One region of the Desulforamulus ruminis DSM 2154 genome, then DNA from elsewhere that is predicted to be linked to it. Evidence: riboswitches for the same ligand, from Rfam matches in the RefSeq annotation. Region 1 holds a riboswitch; the other holds the start of a gene.
What was found. Region 1 has a riboswitch for molybdenum cofactor ahead of DESRU_RS02145 (hypothetical protein). Riboswitches for the same ligand answer to the same signal wherever they lie in the genome.
Positions count from the first base shown of each region.

Region 2: it holds a riboswitch for molybdenum cofactor, as region 1 does, so the genes downstream of both, modA (molybdate ABC transporter substrate-binding protein) here and DESRU_RS02145 (hypothetical protein) in region 1, are expected to answer to the same signal.

Region 1 covers NC_015589.1:414,403-423,000, reverse strand. Annotated here, with positions in the region: gene mobB (molybdopterin-guanine dinucleotide biosynthesis protein B) at 60-599, opposite strand; gene DESRU_RS02155 (molybdopterin molybdotransferase MoeA) at 659-1,891, opposite strand; gene DESRU_RS19680 (helix-turn-helix domain-containing protein) at 2,398-3,045, shown strand; gene DESRU_RS02145 (hypothetical protein) at 3,209-3,427, opposite strand; molybdenum cofactor riboswitch at 3,512-3,631, opposite strand; molybdenum cofactor riboswitch at 3,667-3,785, opposite strand; gene DESRU_RS02140 (LysR family transcriptional regulator) at 4,014-4,913, opposite strand; gene DESRU_RS02135 (DMT family transporter) at 5,075-5,974, opposite strand; gene DESRU_RS02130 (MFS transporter) at 6,169-7,569, opposite strand; gene DESRU_RS02125 (methyl-accepting chemotaxis protein) at 7,962-8,598, opposite strand, start outside.
Region 2 covers NC_015589.1:549,336-553,680, forward strand. Annotated here, with positions in the region: gene cobC (alpha-ribazole phosphatase) at 11-658, shown strand; partial or broken gene modA (molybdate ABC transporter substrate-binding protein) at 710-1,456, shown strand; gene DESRU_RS02710 (TOBE domain-containing protein) at 1,479-1,685, shown strand; molybdenum cofactor riboswitch at 1,969-2,099, shown strand; gene modA (molybdate ABC transporter substrate-binding protein) at 2,277-3,080, shown strand; gene modB (molybdate ABC transporter permease subunit) at 3,096-3,767, shown strand; gene DESRU_RS02730 (ATP-binding cassette domain-containing protein) at 3,782-4,345, shown strand, end outside.

The DNA of each region.
Region 1 (8,598 bases):
CAATGCAATAAAAATGCAAATTATTTAACTAGCACTAGAAAATATCTCGGATACAAAAATTAAAAATTGCTGATGTTAATTAAATTGTCCAAATATTTAAACGGTTTTAAATTAAACCGGCTCTGAAGCAAATTGGCAACCCCCGCTGCGTCATTAAGTTCAAAAACCGGTATACCGATGTTCCAGTGCATATCACTCACCACTGCGATTAACTCATCGGGAGTACACAAAAGTTCTGTTCCTCTCTCCAAACGACTGATTTCTATTTTGGGCTTATTCGATCTTTTATAACCTTCCGTAATAATAATATCGATATCACTACTAACCATCTGGGCAATTTGGTCCAGGGTTAATTCCTCCTGAACATTTCTAATCATGGCCATCTTTTCATAGGAGGATATCACTACGGTATCCGCCCCTGCTTTGGCATGGCGCCAGGTATCTTTTCCAGGCTTGTCAATATCAAATCCATGCACATCATGTTTAATGGTACAAACCTTGATATCCCTAAATTTCAACTCTTTAATCAGCTTTTCAATAAAGGTTGTTTTTCCGGCATCCGATTTTCCCACCACGGTAATGATAGGGATGTTCACCACAATTCACCTCCAGAATCATTTTTTAAATATTCAAAATTTAAAAAATAGAGATTGCCCCTTTACGAAACATAGTTTGGGGATAATAATATGGCTTTTACTTTTTCCCCAATATTTAACGGTCCGCTCCCTCCAGGTATATCAATCAGTGCATTGCAGTGCAGCATTGACTTTAAAGCTCCCGGACTTTGCGTCCCGCAGGGAACGGCATAATAACCACCGTTCTTCCAGCAAACTTTTGCTCTTAACATACGCCGCTGCTTGCTTTTCTTATTAAAGGACTCCTCCATGGTCGCCGTTACGTCGGGCAGAGCCACCTGCCGGGTGCCGCTGATGCTTTGCAGAACAGGCCTGATCAGCATATAGAAGGTAATCATGGCTGCAGCGGGATTTCCAGACAAGCCAATGATCAATCGCCCATTGTTCTCACCACAGACAATGGGTGTACCCGGTTTTATATTCACTTTCCAAAATAAAGTATTGGCACCACTGATTTGGATCGACTCTTTAACATAATCTCTTTTGCCTACCGATACCCCGCCAGTGGTTATTACCATATCGTTTTCCTTTAAGCAGTCGTTGATCAAAAAGGCAATATGATTCCTGTCATCAACGGTATTTCTATAAGGAACCGCCCTTCCCCCCGCTTCAGCTATCTGAGCGGAAATCGCATAAACATTGCTGTTGTATATTTTGCCTGGCAGCCTGGGCTCATCAATGCCAACCAGTTCATCTCCGATTGTCAAAACCGCTACTTTCGGCTTTTTAAAAACCTTCACCCTTTTTTTGCCCATCGATGCCAACAAACCGATTACAGCAGGAGTAATGGTCATTCCTTTGGCTAGTATTTTTTCCCCTTCAAGAACATCATCGCCCTTATTAATATAATTATCTCCCGGTCTAAGTGGGGAAAAGATCAAAACTTGATCTCCCACAAGCTGCGTGTCCTCTATTTTTATAACTGCGTTTGTTCCGGCGGGAAGCGGAGCGCCGGTTGCCACAGCAGCAGCTTCTCCATATATCAGGGGCTTTGACGGCATGTTCCCGGCAAAGATGTTCTGGCTTACTTTCAGTAATACCGGGGTTTCTTTACTGGCGGTGAATGTGTCTTCAGCCATAACAGCATACCCGTCCAAAGGAGACCGGTCAAAAGGAGGGAGTGGAAAACCGGCAACAACATTCTCATATAAAACTCGTCCCAAAGCGTCGATAATATCAACCTCATCGAAGCCAATGGGCTTTGTGTAGTTTAGTAAAATTGCTAATGCTTCTTCAAGAGGTATTTCCTTATACATTGTGGCTCCCCCATTTATTTTAGCTTCTCTCCTTTTAAATCCAGTTTAAAGCTATTGGTGGGTAATCCATAATCCATAAACAAATCAATCTTTTACTTGCCAAACTTCTAAAAGGATTTAGCATAACATTAAAGAATGTTCTTTCATAATCTCTTGTCACAAAACTTAAAATTTGTTAATATCAGTAAGAAAACATGTCAACATTTAATGATATAGATCATTCGCACGGCAGGCTTTCATCTGCCCTAATTTTTATGCTTCTATTTTTAGGGGTTTTGCAATAAATTTTCTTAAGCTTCCTTACCAAAACCCCCAATCCGCTCTCGCCCTCCTTTCTCCCGGTATCGAAGGACTGCCGCCGTCGATTCTAGGCAATAAAGTTATGGGAGCAGTTGGTATTTTTAACCTATTTATAGCTAGTTTAATGCTTCTGAGAAAGCAAGTCAATCATAATATGTTTCTGAGAATTATGATTATTGAAAAAATGTTTCTGAGAAGGAATGTACATGAATATTTCGCAGAGGTTTAAGTTAATAAGAGAAACTCTTGGTTTAACACAGACATTGATGGCTCAGGACTTAGGCATCGATAGAAGCCATGTTGGAAACATCGAAAACGCTTCTAAAAAAGCATCCGACTCTTTACTTAAACATATTTGTGCCCGGTATGGTGTCTCAGAATCATGGTTGAAGACTGGCGAAGGAGAAATGTTTACATCTCCTGAGGATAGAATGAAGAAATTGTTAGAACAGCTAAACAGCCAGCCCTCCGTTCATTCCTATTACAGCTTCTTGGTTGACCACCGGCTACCGTTGCAGGAAAGTCTGCCGCATCACCTGCAAATTCAGGCTGACTTGTTGGAGCAAAGAAAGGAAGCTATTCGAGAAGAGCTTGAGGTGCGGTTGGAAAAGCAAAAGCAGGCTACCGATATCTCGGCAGAAAATATATCATCTTTTGTCCAGCAGATCCTACCGGGTGAAGCGGACGAAAAAGAACTTGAAGAAATGAAAAACATCCTGGAAATTCTCTTTAACGCTAGCCCCTCTTATAGAGAGTGGGCTAAAATACAATTTAAATACGCCTTTCCGGAAACAATTCTCGCCCAAGCCCGGACTCAATTACAGCAGCAAAAACTAAAAAACGACAAAAAATAATACCTGATCCCGCAGTACACTTTAACCAAAAGAAGGCTCCGGTAATTAAAACGGAGCCTTCTTTTGGTCACTGTTATTAAAATAAAAGGTTCGATAATAAATTACAAACCCGAATAAGCCTTTCGTTCTCAGGTCCATTATGTCGTCGACCGGCAAAACTTAATTAACTAGTCTTGTACTGTTTTAATAAATTTACTAAACTATCCATGGTAGTATAAAAATCTTTCGTCAATGGTTTCTCTGAGGCATTGCAAACCAACTGGTTGGTCACGTTAATAATATTTTTGTTCAAAATATCATCATTGATTAGCGTGGCCATATCTGCAATGACTAAAGATAAGGTTAAAATGGCTTCTGTATCCTGAATCTCTGTTGTCATCATGTCGCCTCCGGCCGTAAAGTTATATCCCACACAAAAATTAAGGTTGGCGGGTGCCTTAAAGAAAGCAGCACAAACCAACCCTAGTAACAGGTGGAATGTTCTCCTTTCCAAAGGGAGGCTAACCCGTTTCCCGATTAACCCTTATACGGCCATAACACCATCACATTACGCATTAGGCACTATGGCTCGGAGAACGCTATAAATAGAAGAACCGCACACAAATGTGCGGTTACGGCATGGCTAAATAAACCTACCATCCTTTCCACACGGGAGGCACATCCGTTTCCAGATGAACCCTAACGGCCGGGGAACCATAATCTCATATCACAGGTTCAAAGGCTCGGAGGTAATATTAAGGAATTTTTTCATGTCTTACAATGAATTACTTTATATACGCATAATATAAGTTATACTTATTTCCATTATGGCAAAAAAAGACACATCTGGCAACAGTTATATTTTTTATATTGCCTGAAAAAAATAACAATTTTTGATTAGGATCGACAATTTATTTAAGCACCTTATAATCCGGCGGATAAAAGAGCAAAACAAAACCGAGTCTTCGCTGACTCGGTTTTGTTTTGCTCTAATTTACATCACAGCAGGTGGACTTTATCCCCTTAATCAATTCTTTCTCTACCATTGATAAATGGTGGCGATTGGACCATATAATGGCAATGGTAATATCCAGAGGGACATCACTAATGGGAACGGTTACGATCTCATTGGATCTGCCGTATTCCTCAGCCATAAATCTAGGAATAAAAGCGGCACAATCCCGGTGTAGCAGTACCTTTTCCAACATTTCCAAATTATCTACCCGAAATAAAACGTCAAGATCGCCGTGCTTCCTTAAGATACTGGATATCCCGCAATTGGTTACATACTCTGTATTGTATAAAACAATTGGCTGGGACATGGCTTCCTTCAGGGTAATGGATTCTTTGCCTGAAATGGGGCTTTGTTTTCCGACAATTAATACCAGTTCATCTACAAATAGTTCTCTTAGCTTGACGTCTTTTGCCTGTATAAGCTCATCGGTTTTTAAAATCACACCAAAATCTGCTTTACCCGATTGGATATCCCGAAGTATATTATTGGACTCGCCCACTTTTATAAATATGTTTACTTTGGGGTGATTGTATTTAAAATTCGTAAGAACCTCCGGCATAATGGTAATATTGACGCCTGGCTCCACCGCTATTGAAATATTGCCATTCAGTTCCAGGTCGTTGCTTTTAGCAATTTGCTTAATTTCCTCAACACTTTCAATGATTTCTTTGGCCTTCTGAATAATGGTTTCTCCTATTTCAGTGGGAGAAACGCCATGATTGGTTCTTTTTAATAGATGAACCCCTAATTCATCTTCCAGCTTACTTATGGCCGCACTTAACGCCGGCTGCGAAATATGCGCCCGTTCGGCAGCCAGGGAAATTGTCTTTGATTGGTATATCTCAACAAGATAATAGAGTTGTTCTAAACGCATCTCATCACCCCAATTCTAAAAAACATATTTTAAAAAGCATACTATATCTGCCCTATGAATGAAAGTTCCTTTTGTTCTTTCAAAATGTCGGAATATTATTTGGCAGCCGTCCATGGGATTTTTTGAATTCTAATATTATTATACCCCGGGAGGATGTCTTTTTATATGGAAGGTTTTTTGCTGTATTCCGGTACCTCTTCTGTTTCTGTTTGTAATATGATAATCCCCGCAATAATACTGGCACTGCCCAGCAATTGTACGGCTGAAAGTTTTTCACTTAAAATTAGCCAAGCAAACCCGATGGTAAAGGCCAGTTCAATGGTGCTGATGATGGATGTCCGGCTCGCTCCTAACTTTGCCAAGCCCATTAAATAAAGAGTTAAGGCCAGAACCGTACAAAAGACCGCCGACCCTAAACCCACTAAAAATTGGGGGAGAGTCAATGGACTGGTAAACATGGTTACCGGAGGGAAAATCAGCACCACAAATAAGGAGCAAATCGTCGTAATGCATGCAATCACCGTAACGGGGTCTATTTCCCTGCTGATTTTTTGACCTCTGATGATATATATAGCAAACATCAAGGCTCCCATCAGCCCGCAAGCAATCCCTTGCCAGTTTAAATCAAAGTCTTGGCTAAATAGATTAATCACCATTAAGCAGCCCAGGATCACCAAACCCAATGATATAAGGCGTTTCACGGATAATTTTTCATGGTAATAAAGGGTCATAATCAATAGGACGATGGCCGGATAAGCGTAAAATAACATACTGGCTACAGCAGCCAACATATATTTGGTAGCCAATATGTAAAATACCGCACTTGCAAAATAAATAACTGCCTGTACGGCCAGAGTGCCCAAACAGGGCTTTAGGGATGCCCATTGAATCTTTTTGGTGGCAACGGCAAGGGTCATCAGAATCGCTGCCGATATAAAAAAACGCATAGCCAAAAGTGTGTCCGTCGTAACCTGCATGTGATACCCCAGTTTATAAAAAACCGGAAGAAGGGCTGAAGCTATGGCAGACAAAATTACATAAAGATAGCCTTTTAATGGCACTCCAGAACCCACCCTTACATGAAAAGTATGGATAAAACCCCCTGGAACCCAGGAGGTTTTATCTCAGCCATTTATTCTTCGTTCAAACCAACGCTTCAATTTCTTGCTTTACTTTAAGCCCGCCAATTAATTTCCCGGCATGTCTTTCTCCGGTCTTTATAATGGGGAGCAGTAACATGGATAAACATTTTTTTTTATGCTTTAGCCGGGGCCGCTTCTTCCGCTGCTTCAACGGCAATTTCCTCCAGAGATTTACCGGCAGTACGCTCGCCCCAAATACCGGTAACCACAGCTACAATCAGGAACATGGCGCCAATGACACCGAACAATACACCGTAGCCAAATTGTTTGAAGATAATGGGCACCAACAGCATGGCAGCGGAAGTCATAATCCGCCCTAAGCTGTAAATGAAGCCGGTGGCGCTGTTCCGAATATGGGTGGGATAGGCTTCGGCCAGGTAAGACCACATCAGTACAAACACGCCGTCCATCAATACCCTTACAGCAAATCCCACAAAGACAATTATCAGGGGAGCTTTGATCGTACCGAAAACAATGGTTAATAACCCTACCGCCACGCTATAGACAACAATGGGAACCTTTCTGCCGCCTTTATCGGTAAAGAAAGCGGCGATATAGTTACCAATGGGGCTTCCAAAGGATACTAGGGCGCTCATCCACAGGGCGTCTTCCATGGTAAATCCATACTCGTTTAGTAAAGTAGGCATCCAGCCGAAGAAGATAAAATATCCTACGGTGATAAAGATAACCATATTGGTAAGCACAGTGGTTTTCTTAAGATACTTTTTGCCAAACACCTCTTTAATCATGGCGAGGCCGCTGGTTTCTTGGGCTTTTTCTGCATTAGTATCCTTATGAGCCGCGATCTCGACACTCATATCCACTTTAACATCCGGTACAAAATGTTGAATTACTTTTTCCGCCTCTTCATATCTTCCCTGGGTGATCAGCCACCGGGGTGATTCTTTTAACCATTTGGTACCCAAGTATAGAATAATGAACCCGGATCCGCCAATGTAAAACACATGGCGCCAACCATCCGGGCTGGCCGGAATGAGGATCTGAGCAATCTGACCCAGCAGCGGAATGCTTAACAAACCGGTAGCCAGGGAAATGGCCTGCCATTTCCCTCTGGAGGCGGCCGGCAGTATTTCTACAATGTAAACCATGGCAACGACAACCATTGATAAGACACCGAAACCGGTCATTGTTCTAGCTACCATAAATATTTCTTTATTGGGAGACAGACCATTTAAAATGGAGAAAGTAGAAAAAATGATAACAGAAAATAAGAATGTCTTTTTACGTCCATACTTATCCGAAGCCCAGCCGCCGAACCAGCAGCCAAAAAGCATACCGACAAAGGTTACTGAGTTAACAACTCCGATCCACTCCATGGACACTCCCCAGTGCTTTGTAAGCGCCGGAGCTACAAAGGAAAAGGTGAATAAATCCATTTGATCAAAGGCATAGGCTAGTGCCAGTAAGATTAAAAATTTAACATGTTCTTTACCCATTTTGGCATTGTCCATATAACTGTTGCCACTGGTGGAATTGCTAATTCCTCCTGCCATATAACGACCTCCTCATTATTATCATGCCACGGAACAATCCATTTCACCTCTGTATATCTTATTACGTTCAGTCACTCCTCCTTTGTCCAAATCAGACCCAGCCGACAACGTATCGGTCGTGCATCTGACTCTTTTCGACACTTTCTACTATTGTGTAAGTTCTTACCTTCACTAATTACTTTAATTATAAAAATTATGTTAATTGCTGTACAATACTTGGTGATTATACCCCGTATAAGCAAAACAAATATACGTTAATCCTGTTTATTCAATTTTTACAAATAAAACATAAGATTTTCCTTTTTACGACATTTCTTTATGGCATAAAATATGAAATGTCCGGTGACCTTGGCTGGTCACCGGACATGGGCAGGGACCCCACTGTTAAGACTTTATAAAGTAAATTTTTCAACCATTTGATTTAGATGATTGGCCATTTGATTGAGTTGTTCATTGGCAGCGGATATTTCCTCCATGGCAGCCGTTTGTTCCTCTGTCGTGGCAGAAACATTTTGAATCCCTGCAGCCACCTGTTCCGCTGCAGATGCAACACCTTGAATTTGTTTTACCAGTAATTCAATGGAATCAGTAATTCCCTTAAAATTGTTGCCCACTTCCTCTACAACCAGGACCCCTTCTTTTACCTGCTTACTTCCCTCGGTCATGGCCTCCACCGCTTTCTGGGACTCCAATTGAACCTGATGAATGATTTCAGTAATGTCCTTGGCGGCGTTGGCGGATTGTTCGGCCAGTTTCCTTACCTCATCGGCAACCACCGCAAAGCCCCGGCCGTGCTCTCCTGCGCGGGCTGCCTCTATGGCTGCATTCAAGGCCAGTAAATTGGTTTGTTCCGCTATATTGGTGATTAAATATACAATTTTATTAACATGATTTAATGTTTCCGCCAGTTCTTCTACCACTCGGGCAGCATCTTTATTGGAACAGGAGATTGTTTCCATTTGACCGGTGATTCTCTCAACACCGCCGGAACCTTGTTCCGCCTCCTTGGAAACCTTTTCGGACAAATCT
Region 2 (4,345 bases), 130 kb from region 1:
ATCTTTTGTTGTGCAAATAACAGACGATAAGCAGGGAGAAAAAATGGAACAGCGGTTAATTTACATAATAAGAAACGGAGAGACCAATCCTAGAGGGAACGGGTTTTTTTTAGGTCAAACCGATTGGCCGTTAAGCGAAGAAGGGATAAAACAGGCGGAGCGTCTGCGGCAGGAACTGAGTTGCGTGCGTATTTCTCATATTTTCTGCAGTGATCTGCAGCGTTCTTTAAAAACAGCCCAAATGATTGCTGAAAAACAAAAAATAAACCCGGTGGCCCGCAAGGAGCTCCGGGAAATCAATCTTGGGGAATGGGATGGCCGCTCATTTGAAGAGATTAAAAGAAAATATCCTACAGAATTTAAAAATCGCGGCAAGGATATTGAAAACTACCGGCCTCCCGGGGGAGAAAGTTTTGCTGATTGCAGCCATCGGGCAGTGACGGCCTATCATGAAATTCTCAATGGGACCAAAGGGAATCTCGTCATTACAGGACATGCCGGAATTAACCGGGTGATACTGTGTCATCTGCTGGATATCCCCTTAAAGAGTTTGTTTAAAATTACCCAGGACTACGGCTGTTTGAATCTCATATGGTACGGAAGTTTTGGTTACCGGCTGAGGGTATTTAACCGCATATTCAGGCGGGTACCCTATTAATTAGTAGGGGGGATCATCGATGACAGCCCAAAATAAAATACAGTTGCAGCGGCCATGGTTCTCCGGAATGCGCTGATGGACATCAGAAAAATGTTTATGGAAAAGAACAGCGGCCTTGATATTGCCGTTGAATTCGGTCCTTCAGGAGTTTTAAGCAGAAACATTGAAAAGGGCCAGGCGGTAGATCTTTTTATCTCTGCGGGACAAAAAGAAATAGACCGGTTGGCAGATAAAGGGTTCATTCTGCCTGATTCCCGGAAAAGTCTGGTGGGCAATCAAATGGTGGTCATGCTGAAAAAGGGCTTGACCATGAATTATCTGGCCGATTTAACTACCGATCAATTTAGAAACATCGTCCTGCCCTTTCCAGATAAAGCGCCCTCCGGCAGATATGCCAAGGAGATGCTGATTCGCCTGGGTCTATGGGATGTCTTGACTGAAAAACAATATTTTGTTGATGACGTGAAACAGGTAGTTGAGGCCGTAGCCGGTGGAGAGGCCGATGCGGGATTTGCCTGGTATGCCGATATACAAGCAACACCCGGTTTGGACTATTATCGAATCCCCCAGGCCGCCTATGAGCCGGTTATGGTTACCGCAGCCCTCCCTTTATATGCTGAAAAAAATATTTCGGCTAAAAAGTTTTTGGAATATATTGCTTCGGAGGAAGGAATAATAACCCTTGAAAAGTATGGGTTTACCAGGCCGGAACAGGGGCAGGGCGCAAAAAGGCCCCATATCCTTTGGAAGTTCCTTACGCCCTCCTATGAGGACGATTTTGTAAATGCATTGCTTTAAATAAAGCGAAGGAGTGGTAAAAATGCAGCTCAGCACCCGCAATTTATTGAAGGGCCGGATTAAGACCATTAAATCCGATACGGTTTCCTCTGAAGTGGTTATGGACATCGGCGGTCCGGAGATCTGTGCCTTGATTACAACAGGGTCTGTCAACCGGATGGGATTAAAAGAGGGTGATGAAGTTGTGGCTATGGTTAAAGCAACTTCTGTTATGATTATGAAAGAATAGTGCCATTACTTATTATATAAAAGATATTCATATCCATAATATGACCTTGGTGTTTGTTTTTGCATTTATATTTATGATGCATATAGCAAACATTTTTTTGTTGCATCTATAATCATGGCGCACTTAGCCTTTGTTTTATTTCTGCATTTATGCTTGCGACGCATATAGTAAATATTTTGTATACTATTGTCTAATGTGTTGCTTTAAAGTGAATTTTTTGTTATTTTATTAAGTAAGTAATGTTGAAATTTTGTATAAATATTGCGGTCAGGCGGTTGGTTACTTTCTGACCGGCTTTTGAGCAGATGTTCCTAAAGCATGGCCAGGGGATATTTGTCGGGCAATGCGGCCCAAAGGATCTGAACGGAAACGTTGATCCCTTCCTTTCAAGAAAGGAAGACAATAGCATACTTTTTAGCGCCAATGAAGTGCCGCTGCCAGAAAATGCAGCGGTTTTTTATTTTTTAAGATTAGCACTGATTTCTTGTGTCTGCGCAGGTAATAAACAGGCTGCCGACGGTAGATGAAAGGATGTGATATTTGAAGGCTCGGCTGTTCATTCTATATTTAAAGATGACGGGAGGAGAAAAAATGAAAAGAAAAATAGTGGTATGGCTGGCGGTGATGATGTTAACCCTTTTGGTTATCACCGGCTGCGGTGGACAGAAAGAAAATAACGATGCAAATTCAAATGCGCAAGTGGAACCTGTTGATCTGACCATATCGGCAGCCGCCAGCCTAAAGGATGCTGCGGAAGAATTAAAGGGTATTTATGCGAAACAACATACGGAGGTAGCTATTACTTATAATTTTGGCGCATCGGGCACCTTGCAAAAACAAATTGAAGAAGGGGCTCCGGCCGACCTGTTTATTTCTGCCGGCAAAAGCCAAATGGATGCGCTGGCCGAAAAAGGCTTGATTGTGGAGGGTTCCCGTAAGGACCTGCTGGGCAACGATTTGGTATTGGTAGCCGGAAAAGACAGCCAGATTGCCAGCTTTGAGGATCTGGCCAAACCGGAAGTAGGTAAGATCGGCATTGGCACCCCTGAGTCTGTTCCCGCAGGGAAATACGCTCAGGAAGCTTTGACCAACCTGCAGCTTTGGGATAAACTTCAGCCTAAGCTGGTATTGGCCAAGGATGTGCGTCAGGTGTTGACTTATGTGGAAAGCGGTAATGCGGATGCCGGTCTGGTTTATCGTTCCGATGCGCTGATCAGCCAGGAGGTTAAAGTGGTTGCTGCCGCCCCGGAAGACTCCCATAAACCCATTGTGTATCCCATGGCCATTCTTAAAGACACCAAACAGCAAAAAGCTGTAGAGGATTTTGCAGCTTTCCTGTCCAGCGATGAGGCAGCCCAGGTATTTGAAAAATATGGTTTTAAACCAATAAAGTAACCCTATGGTATTAAGATGTTTATAGAACTGTCTGACTGGTCTCCTGTATTACTTTCCTTAAAAACGGCACTCATCGCAGTCATTATTGTCATCCTCTTCGGGCTGCCTCTGTCCCGCCTTATGGCCAGATGGGAGTTCCCCGGAAAAGACTTACTGGAAGCGGCCATTACCTTGCCCATGGTGCTGCCGCCTTCGGTGATTGGTTACGGCCTGCTTATGCTGATTGGTAAGAACGGATTTCTGGGTAAAATCCTGGCCAATATGGGAATTTCTTTAATCTTCACCTGGTGGGCGGCTGTTTTAGCTGCTACCGTGGTAGCTTTCCCGTTAATGTACCAGAGTGCCAAAGCTGCGTTTAAAAGTGTAGACGTAAATTATGAGAAAGCCGCCAGGACCCTGGGAGCCGGTGAGGTAAGAATATTTCTTACCATCACCCTCCCCCTGGCCTGGCCGGGAATTGTAGCCGGATTGGTGCTCTCCTTTGCCCGGGCTTTGGGTGAATTTGGCGCTACACTAATGGTGGCGGGAAACATCCCGGGAAAAACCTCCACCATCCCGGTGGCCATTTTCTTTGCAGTGGACGCCGGAGACGACGCTACCGCCAGAACCCTGGTGGCCATTGTAACGGTATTTAGTTTCTTAGTTATTTTCTGGGTTAACCGGTGGGCTAAAAGGCAAAATTATTAAAGTACGGTGATGTAATGTTGGAAGCCTCTATTAACAAAAAACTTTGGCACTTTAACTTACAAGTTGAACTAAAAGTCAGCAACCAGATTGTCGTGCTGTGGGGTCCTTCCGGTTCCGGAAAAACAACGGTTTTACACTGCCTGGCGGGTTTGCGCAACCCTTCATCCGGTTTTGTTAAAATAAATAATCAGGTGGTTTTTTCCTCCGAGGAAAAAATCAATATTCCCACAAGGCTTAGAAATATCGGCTACCTTTTTCAGGACTATGCTTTATTCCCCCATATGACGGTAAAGAAAAATGTTTTATACGGACTTAACAGTACCAAGAAGAAAACGGCAAAAACCCTGGACCCTTTAGAACTGCTTAATTCCTTTGGGGTAGGACATCTCATGGACCGCTATCCAAGGCAGCTCTCCGGGGGAGAAAGGCAGCGGGTGGCCCTGGCCAGGGCTTTGGCGGTTCAGCCCCGATTGTTGTTGTTGGATGAACCCCTCAGCGCCTTAGATAAAGAAACCAGGTTAAATTTAAGACAGGAGCTTAAAAATCTGCACCGTCAATGGAAAATCCCTTTTGTTCTG